3 regions of the Paenibacillus sp. 01L418 genome follow, and region 2 is predicted to be linked to each of the others. Evidence: predicted binding sites of a transcription regulator. Region 2 holds the regulator's gene; each other region holds the start of a gene.
What was found. Region 2 encodes LexA, which represses DNA repair genes until DNA is damaged. Its sites were predicted from a motif close to CGAACATATGTTCG; they were not measured.

Region 1 (2,272 bases), on a different contig from region 2:
TTACATGATTGCCCGTTTCTTGCGAGCGACCTTCACCGATTTTTCCCATTGCCAAAATAATCTCTTTTTGCGTCTCAATTATTTCCTCATACAGCATGATGGACTCAAGCGACTTGCCTGAGTAAGATGCAGCAAGCGATAAGTATTCCATATCTTTCACCGAGAGTATCTGCTTCTCTGTTAATTTGTTTATGGCTTGATAGGCACCGATTACTTCTCCTTGATTATTGTGAAAAGGGATCGTCATAATCGATTTCGTCCGATAACCGGTCTTTAAGTCGTTATCCGGATTGTGCCTTGGATCTTCATAGGCGTCATCTATAAATATAGATTGTCCCGTGCTTATAGCACTTCCTACCAGCCCGCTGCCGTAAGGAATCCGTATCTCGCAAGCCCCGTGAGCTACCGCTGTAAAAAGCTCACTGCGAGCAGCATCAATCAACCAGACGGTGCACCGATCTGCAACGACCATCTCTCTGCCCATATTGGCCATTAAGATAAGGACAGCATCCAGCTTCTTTTCATTCGCTATTTTAGCTGTATATTCAAAAATCACCTTAAGCATTTGTTCAGGCGACAAATCCAATCGAAACGATTGCGGTTCATTTTGGAATTCAAGCATTCGAACAATCCTCCAGCCGATCAAACTCGTTATCCTTACCTCTATTCGCCTTTACAAGCTTTTTATCCTCTTGATTCCATATAAAAGCGCAGTTATTCGACAAAAAAATACAATAGTCTTACACTAAAATGGTTAATCTTGCTTCACCTAAAGCACCCATGCTATAATCAATGTTGCTGCGCGTCCGTAGCTCATCCGGATAGAGCAAACGTTTCCTAAACGTTAGGTGGGAGGTTCGAGCCCTCTCGGGCGCGCCATTTCTTTCACGAATATATAAAGCTTATTGCTAATGCCGGCAATAAGCTTTTTTTGTTTTCATCCAAACCGCACCAACAGGCAAGTGTCGAATAATTTTTATAAGACACCTGATCAGGATACATTGACTACGGAACGTTTGTTCGCATATAATGTGCATGAGGTGATTTACAAATGGCCATGCCGTTGTCCAAAGTAAACAATTCATACCTGTACCATCCACCTGCTCACGATGAGATACAGCTTCTTCACAAAGCTATTATCCTTCCACTAGCTCTCGTTATTGTTGAACGAAATAGACGCGAGCTTGAGAGAAAAGCGCGAACTTTACGTTCTATTTTTACTAGGGCAGCAGACATTATGATTGCAAAAATGAAAACAGATCTAACAACAAATACACAGCAGCTCCTTCAGAAAAGCATTACTCTGTGCATGTATAAAAACACTGCTGAACAGATCAGCTATTGCTATAATTGCCGCGGTTTTGAAGACCAGATTGCTTATTCGCATGCCTACATACGTAATGAGATAAATAAGTGTATTTCAACCTATAGTGCTGAGATTTTCACTAAATAAGCATCCCTCGATGATCAAAAAAACAGACGATCCTCTTAAAGCTTCTTAAGAAGTCTCACTATTGAAGTGAGGCTCTTTTCTCTACTCGTAATTTCGTCATACAACGCTATAATCTTCCATTCCAATCTGCTATACTACAAATAGTTTCATATCGTTCTACAAAACATACAGTTTTAACCAAAATTATTGTCGAAAAAACAGCTTTTTATTATGCATTGAGGAGGCAGTTCATATGGGAATTAATTTAAATCCGCCAGGAAGACCATCCAACATTCTTGGAGGCCAAGGCGGCATTCAACAGGGCGGTATTCAGCAAGGCGGTATCCAACAAGGGGGTATTCAGGGCGGATCAATAAATAACGCTTTTGGCGCAGCTCCCGCTCCTCAGGCCAGTCCTAATGGTGGGCTTATCCTTACCAAAGGACAGAAGCTGGATTTGACCAAAAATAATGCAGGGCTTGATTTATTGAAAATCGGACTTGGATGGGACACAAATAACCTGCAAGGCCAGAGCTATGACCTAGATGCAGAGGTGTTTATGCTGAATCAGACAAACACGGTTTCTTCCACTAGTCATATCGTTTTCTACAACAATCTCGTGAGCCCCGATGGATCAACACGCTATAAGGGTGATAACCGTGACGGACAAGGCAGCGGTGACGATGAGACGGTTGAAATTCAATTATCCAGAGTAGCTTTGGATATCCAAAAAATCGTATTTACCGTTACAATTGATGAAGCTATTCGCAAAAACCAAAACTTTGGACAAGTTTCCAATGCATATATCCGTGTCGTGAACCAAGCAAACGGAGCCGAGAT
Region 2 (2,272 bases):
TTTATCAGGAATTCCTACCTGCTCTAATAACGAAAGAGCTTTTTTCTTCCGTATTGAAGGATGCATCGATTGAAATACAAGCGGAAGCTCCACATTTTCCCTAACCGTCAAGTTGGCTATCAACTCATACGCTTGAAAAATAAATCCGATATGCTTCCGTCTAAACTCTGCCAAGCGGTTTTCATTCATCGTTACAATATTATGGTCCGCAATAAAGATTTGGCCTTCTGTAGGCTTCATTAAGCCAGCCATTAAGTTCAGTAAAGTAGATTTACCGGAACCGGAGCTCCCTAACAACGCAATCATTTCTCCCTTATGTACGTGAAAGCTTATTTTCTGCAGTACAGCGGTCGTTTCATGCCCATTCATAAATGAGTGGGATAACTCTTCAACTCGTAACAAAATAGCATCTCCTTTCAGTCCCCTTTAATAGACGYCAAAACCAAGGGTTAACCCTGCAGTAAACATAAAAAAACTTTCTAAAMAAGTATATTGGCCTGCATCTACTTTAAATAGAAAGTAATTTTTTGTATGAACTATTGAATTGTAATGGAAAATCAAGCTAAATGCTAGGAATAATTAACTTCTGTCCTGGCTTTATAACTGTTGATTGCAGATCATTCCGATCTTTAATCAAATATACGATATATCTGATATCATGGCTGCCATCTGAAACTTGTTTTGCAATATTCCAGAGTGTATCACCTGATTGCACCCTAATAATTTGTTCTTCCGCGGAAGCGGCTTCGGGAGTATTACTCGAAGCGTATGTCCCCATAAGTAGGAAGCTCGTAAACAATAAGAAAAACACAGCAGTGCAAACGACGAGCTTAACAGTATGACGCTTTATGAAATGCCTAATCAAGCGGTTGACCTTTGTTGCTTTGTTCGTATCTTGTTTATGAATGGTTCTATAAAAACTTGGACTAGTTATCATTTATCAACACCCCAAACGTTTGTTCTGTTTTTAGATTACACGAACAAACGTTTGGTGTCAACGAAAAAATACGAACCTCTGTACTTAAGAACTTATGTTTGTACGAACTCGAGTTCTATGTTATAATTTTTTGCAAACCTACTAATGGAGTGATTGCAGTGTCGAAGATTTCTAACCGACAACATTCAATTCTTGAATTTATTAAGAATGAAGTTCGGGAGAAAGGCTATCCACCCTCCGTTCGAGAAATCGGCGAAGCTGTTGGATTGTTGTCCAGTTCAACCGTTCACGGTCATTTGGACCGTCTAGAGAAAAAAGGTTTAATACGCCGAGATCCTACTAAACCGCGTGCTATTGAAATTTTGGATCAAGAAGGCTCTGATGGCATTATCCCGCTTTCCGTAGCTAGAGTACCTATTGTTGGTAAAGTTACCGCTGGTGTGCCGATTACTGCTACAGAAAATATTGAAGAATATTTCCCGCTTCCTTCCCATTTTGTTGGTGACAGCAGTGTTTTTATATTGAATGTCATGGGCGAGAGTATGATTGAAGCAGGTATTCATGACGGAGATTATGTTATCGTTCGTCAACAGCAAACGGCAAACAATGGTGAGATCGTAGTTGCAATGACTGAGGACGACGAAGCAACAGTCAAAACATTTTACAAAGAGAAAAATCATATTCGTTTGCAGCCGGAAAATTCCACAATGCAGCCTATATTACTTCAAAATGTAACGATTCTAGGTAAAGTCATTGGACTTTTCCGTGATATTCATTAATACCAATTAATATGTACATAAAGAAAAGGCTGAATCAACGACGTTGATTCAGCCTTTTCTTTGGCTATTACATTAACTTTCTTGCTTAAAGGTTTGGTAACGTCTGCCATTCTCAAGTCTTTCAACAAAATTCTGATTTGTGAGCTCTCCAATGACATGGGTCCAAAATTGTTGTGCGGGAACATTACGTTCAAGCTGATACAGCTCCCGCTCTCCTTTATGCTTTTGTACAACTAGCTTAGCTGCTTGTTTACCAACACCAGATCTTCTATATTTTCGCATAATAAAAAAATGTGCAAGTAAATTATAGTGTCAGTCATATTCAGTTACTTTTTTGGTTAATGCAAAACCAGCGATCTCGTCGTTCACAGTAATGATATAAGGAAAATAAGCATCGGTCTCCTGCCAATAATTTTCCCAATCGGACAATTGTGTATATAATTCTAATGAATTTACAGCAGCATCCGTATACTCTGTAAAGTCGTACATATAAAGCTGAGGCTAATTATTTATACAAACCTGCTTCTTTAACTTAAAAACGCAATGCCTGCATCAA
Region 3 (2,272 bases), on a different contig from region 2:
TCGCCGACGTTCTAATCGTACGCAGTCGTGATAAAGAGCATCATCCTCGTTCAGCACGATAGCTTTATTTTAGGCAAAAAGGAGCCTTTCGGCTCCTTTCTCATTTCTACAGCACATGAATCAATTACGCACTAGGCTGCTTCAACCACTAAAGTCGATTCCATCGTTGTATGTCCTTGACCGCATGGAATGGAACAATAGATTCTGTAAGTACCTGGCTCTTTAAATTCCAAATCTGTTTCCGGGTGATCGTTATCCAAAGCTACTTGAAGCTCGTCAATATGCATCCCGTGGATACCGCTTTTGTTGGAAAGTTTTAGTCTAACTTTGTCTCCAACTTTAACTTTGTACTCTTTTTGATCAAATACAAAATCGTTGGACGCTACAACCTTCAATAAAGTCATGCCCTCTGGCAACGAGGCAGACTCATCAACCGGCTTAGCTGGCAGTGCGAATGTGAGCAAATATAAGCCCAGCAAAGACGCCGCTGCGAATACAGTAAACATAATCCACTTATGCATTGCTATGTGCTCCCCTTTGCGATCATAATGTCTACCTCTTATATTACATAAGATCGTCCGAAGTTCTCAACCTTAAACTACGGAAAGCTGAAAAGTTTTTTTGTTATTTTGACAAAACCATGAACAATTACAAAATTAGCTGGACAAATACTGTTTTAACACCCGTTCAGACTCCGCTTTTACAAAGCCCCAGAGCATAAAAAAACGATGATGGTACCCTCTGCACACATATTCGGCATGCAAACCATCGGCTTCGCGCTTCTCCTCATACACCTTTATTCCTGTTTCGCGGAATTTCCTTCTAATTCCAGCGAGGTCAAGCAGCACCCGATCCTGCATGCCGCGCATCATCGATTCATAAAACCGCGGCAGTTTAATGGCTGAAGTGCCGATCACACGTATATCATGATCCAAAATACGCATAACAATGCCAAGCAAAACGTACTGCTTCACCAGCACAAGCTCTTCCTCGGTCTGTATCGGTGGATTAGCTGCCATTCTGACTTTTCCGCGGGCTTCTTCCTCTTTAGCGGCCATTGCCACCCCTCCAAATAAGAACGTTTGTTCTTATTATAGCGAGGAGCGAGGATTTGATGCAAGTTAATTTACTAATACCCAAAAGTTAACTTTTAATCCTGCTTGGCACGACTGTTTGTGAGTCATTGATTCGTATCCGTTGCATGACATAGGCATAAATCAATTTTTACCAAACCCAATGTAATGCAACATGCTTTCATTATGTACGTCTTCATATTACCATAGTAAAATCACGAAATTCAAAGTCAACTAACCTGCTTCTCCCAAACCAAACAACCCCTATAAATACAAAAGGAACCATCGCTGTAATTCGCGTGATTCCTTCGGTGTTTCTTATTCAGCTTCGCCTGCTTCTCCTGCAAAGTAGGTGTACGTTTGATCGTTGGATTGACGCCCAGCCAGCTGCCCCGCAGTGCATCCGGCGTCATGCGCCCTTGCTGCGCCAGCTTCTGCCTTGCTTTTCTCGCCTTGCTAATAGACATTAGTAATGCCTCCCAAAAAAAGTATTATAAAGCAGCACCGCCGAGCAAGTATACATTTAGCTTCCTGCGGCTCGCTTCCTCCTATTATACGATGAAAACGTCCTTTGCGAAAGACGCTAACGTGCGTGCAATAATTCAAACTCCTTGCGCAGCATCGTAAATACAAGCAGCTCAATAAAATTCCCATCCTCAAACTCAAATTCCCTTGGCTGACTATCCTGTTTGAAACCGAGCTTACAGAGCAAGTTGATCGATGCAGTGTTTGACGGATCTACCTTTGCCTCGATGCAATGGAGCTTCATGCTGTTGAAGCCAAAAGCGATAATGGGCGCCGCTACCTCACTCATAATCCCTTTCCGCCAGTAGTTTGGAGATAGATCATAACCTAAATCCGTACGCGCATGCTCCTTCAAGTAATGTAAAAACCCACAGGTGCCGATTACTTTACCCGAGCTCTTCTCTTCAATTATCCATCTGATGCCTATTTGTAGAGCATAAATCTCCAAATGCCAATTCATTTCCTGCCATGCCTCGTCTTCTGCCGAGAAAGGCAGCAGCGGTGTATATTTGACAACATCATCATTGGAATAGAGCTCAAACAATTCATGCACATCCCGCTGCTCTGTTTTTCGCAAAATAAAACGATCCGTCTCTATTCGCGGAAACGTCTGAAATGAGAATGACGCACCCATCTATTCAACCCCTTTTCCCATCATACAAACACGTAAAATA

Region 1: a site for LexA is predicted at 1,010-1,023, ahead of AC1DSE_RS11310 (YhjD family protein). Genes of this name have one in related genera too.
Region 3: a site for LexA is predicted at 1,076-1,089, ahead of AC1DSE_RS26250 (YhjD family protein). Genes of this name have one in related genera too.

What each region holds. Positions count from the first base shown of each region.
Region 1 is NZ_JBFTSN010000063.1:19,327-21,598, reverse strand. It holds gene AC1DSE_RS11320 (HD domain-containing phosphohydrolase) at 1-622, opposite strand, end outside; tRNA gene AC1DSE_RS11315 (tRNA-Arg) at 803-879, shown strand; gene AC1DSE_RS11310 (YhjD family protein) at 1,052-1,453, shown strand; gene AC1DSE_RS11305 (TerD family protein) at 1,863-2,272, shown strand, end outside.
Region 2 is NZ_JBFTSN010000151.1:103-2,374, reverse strand. It holds gene AC1DSE_RS18325 (ABC transporter ATP-binding protein) at 1-402, opposite strand, end outside; gene yneA (cell division suppressor protein YneA) at 563-937, opposite strand; gene lexA (transcriptional repressor LexA) at 1,096-1,716, shown strand; gene AC1DSE_RS18310 (hypothetical protein) at 2,029-2,205, opposite strand.
Region 3 is NZ_JBFTSN010000321.1:4,590-6,861, reverse strand. It holds gene AC1DSE_RS26260 (hypothetical protein) at 1-62, shown strand, start outside; gene AC1DSE_RS26255 (cupredoxin domain-containing protein) at 132-521, opposite strand; gene AC1DSE_RS26250 (YhjD family protein) at 657-1,058, opposite strand; gene AC1DSE_RS26245 (hypothetical protein) at 1,304-1,540, opposite strand; gene AC1DSE_RS26240 (GNAT family N-acetyltransferase) at 1,657-2,232, opposite strand.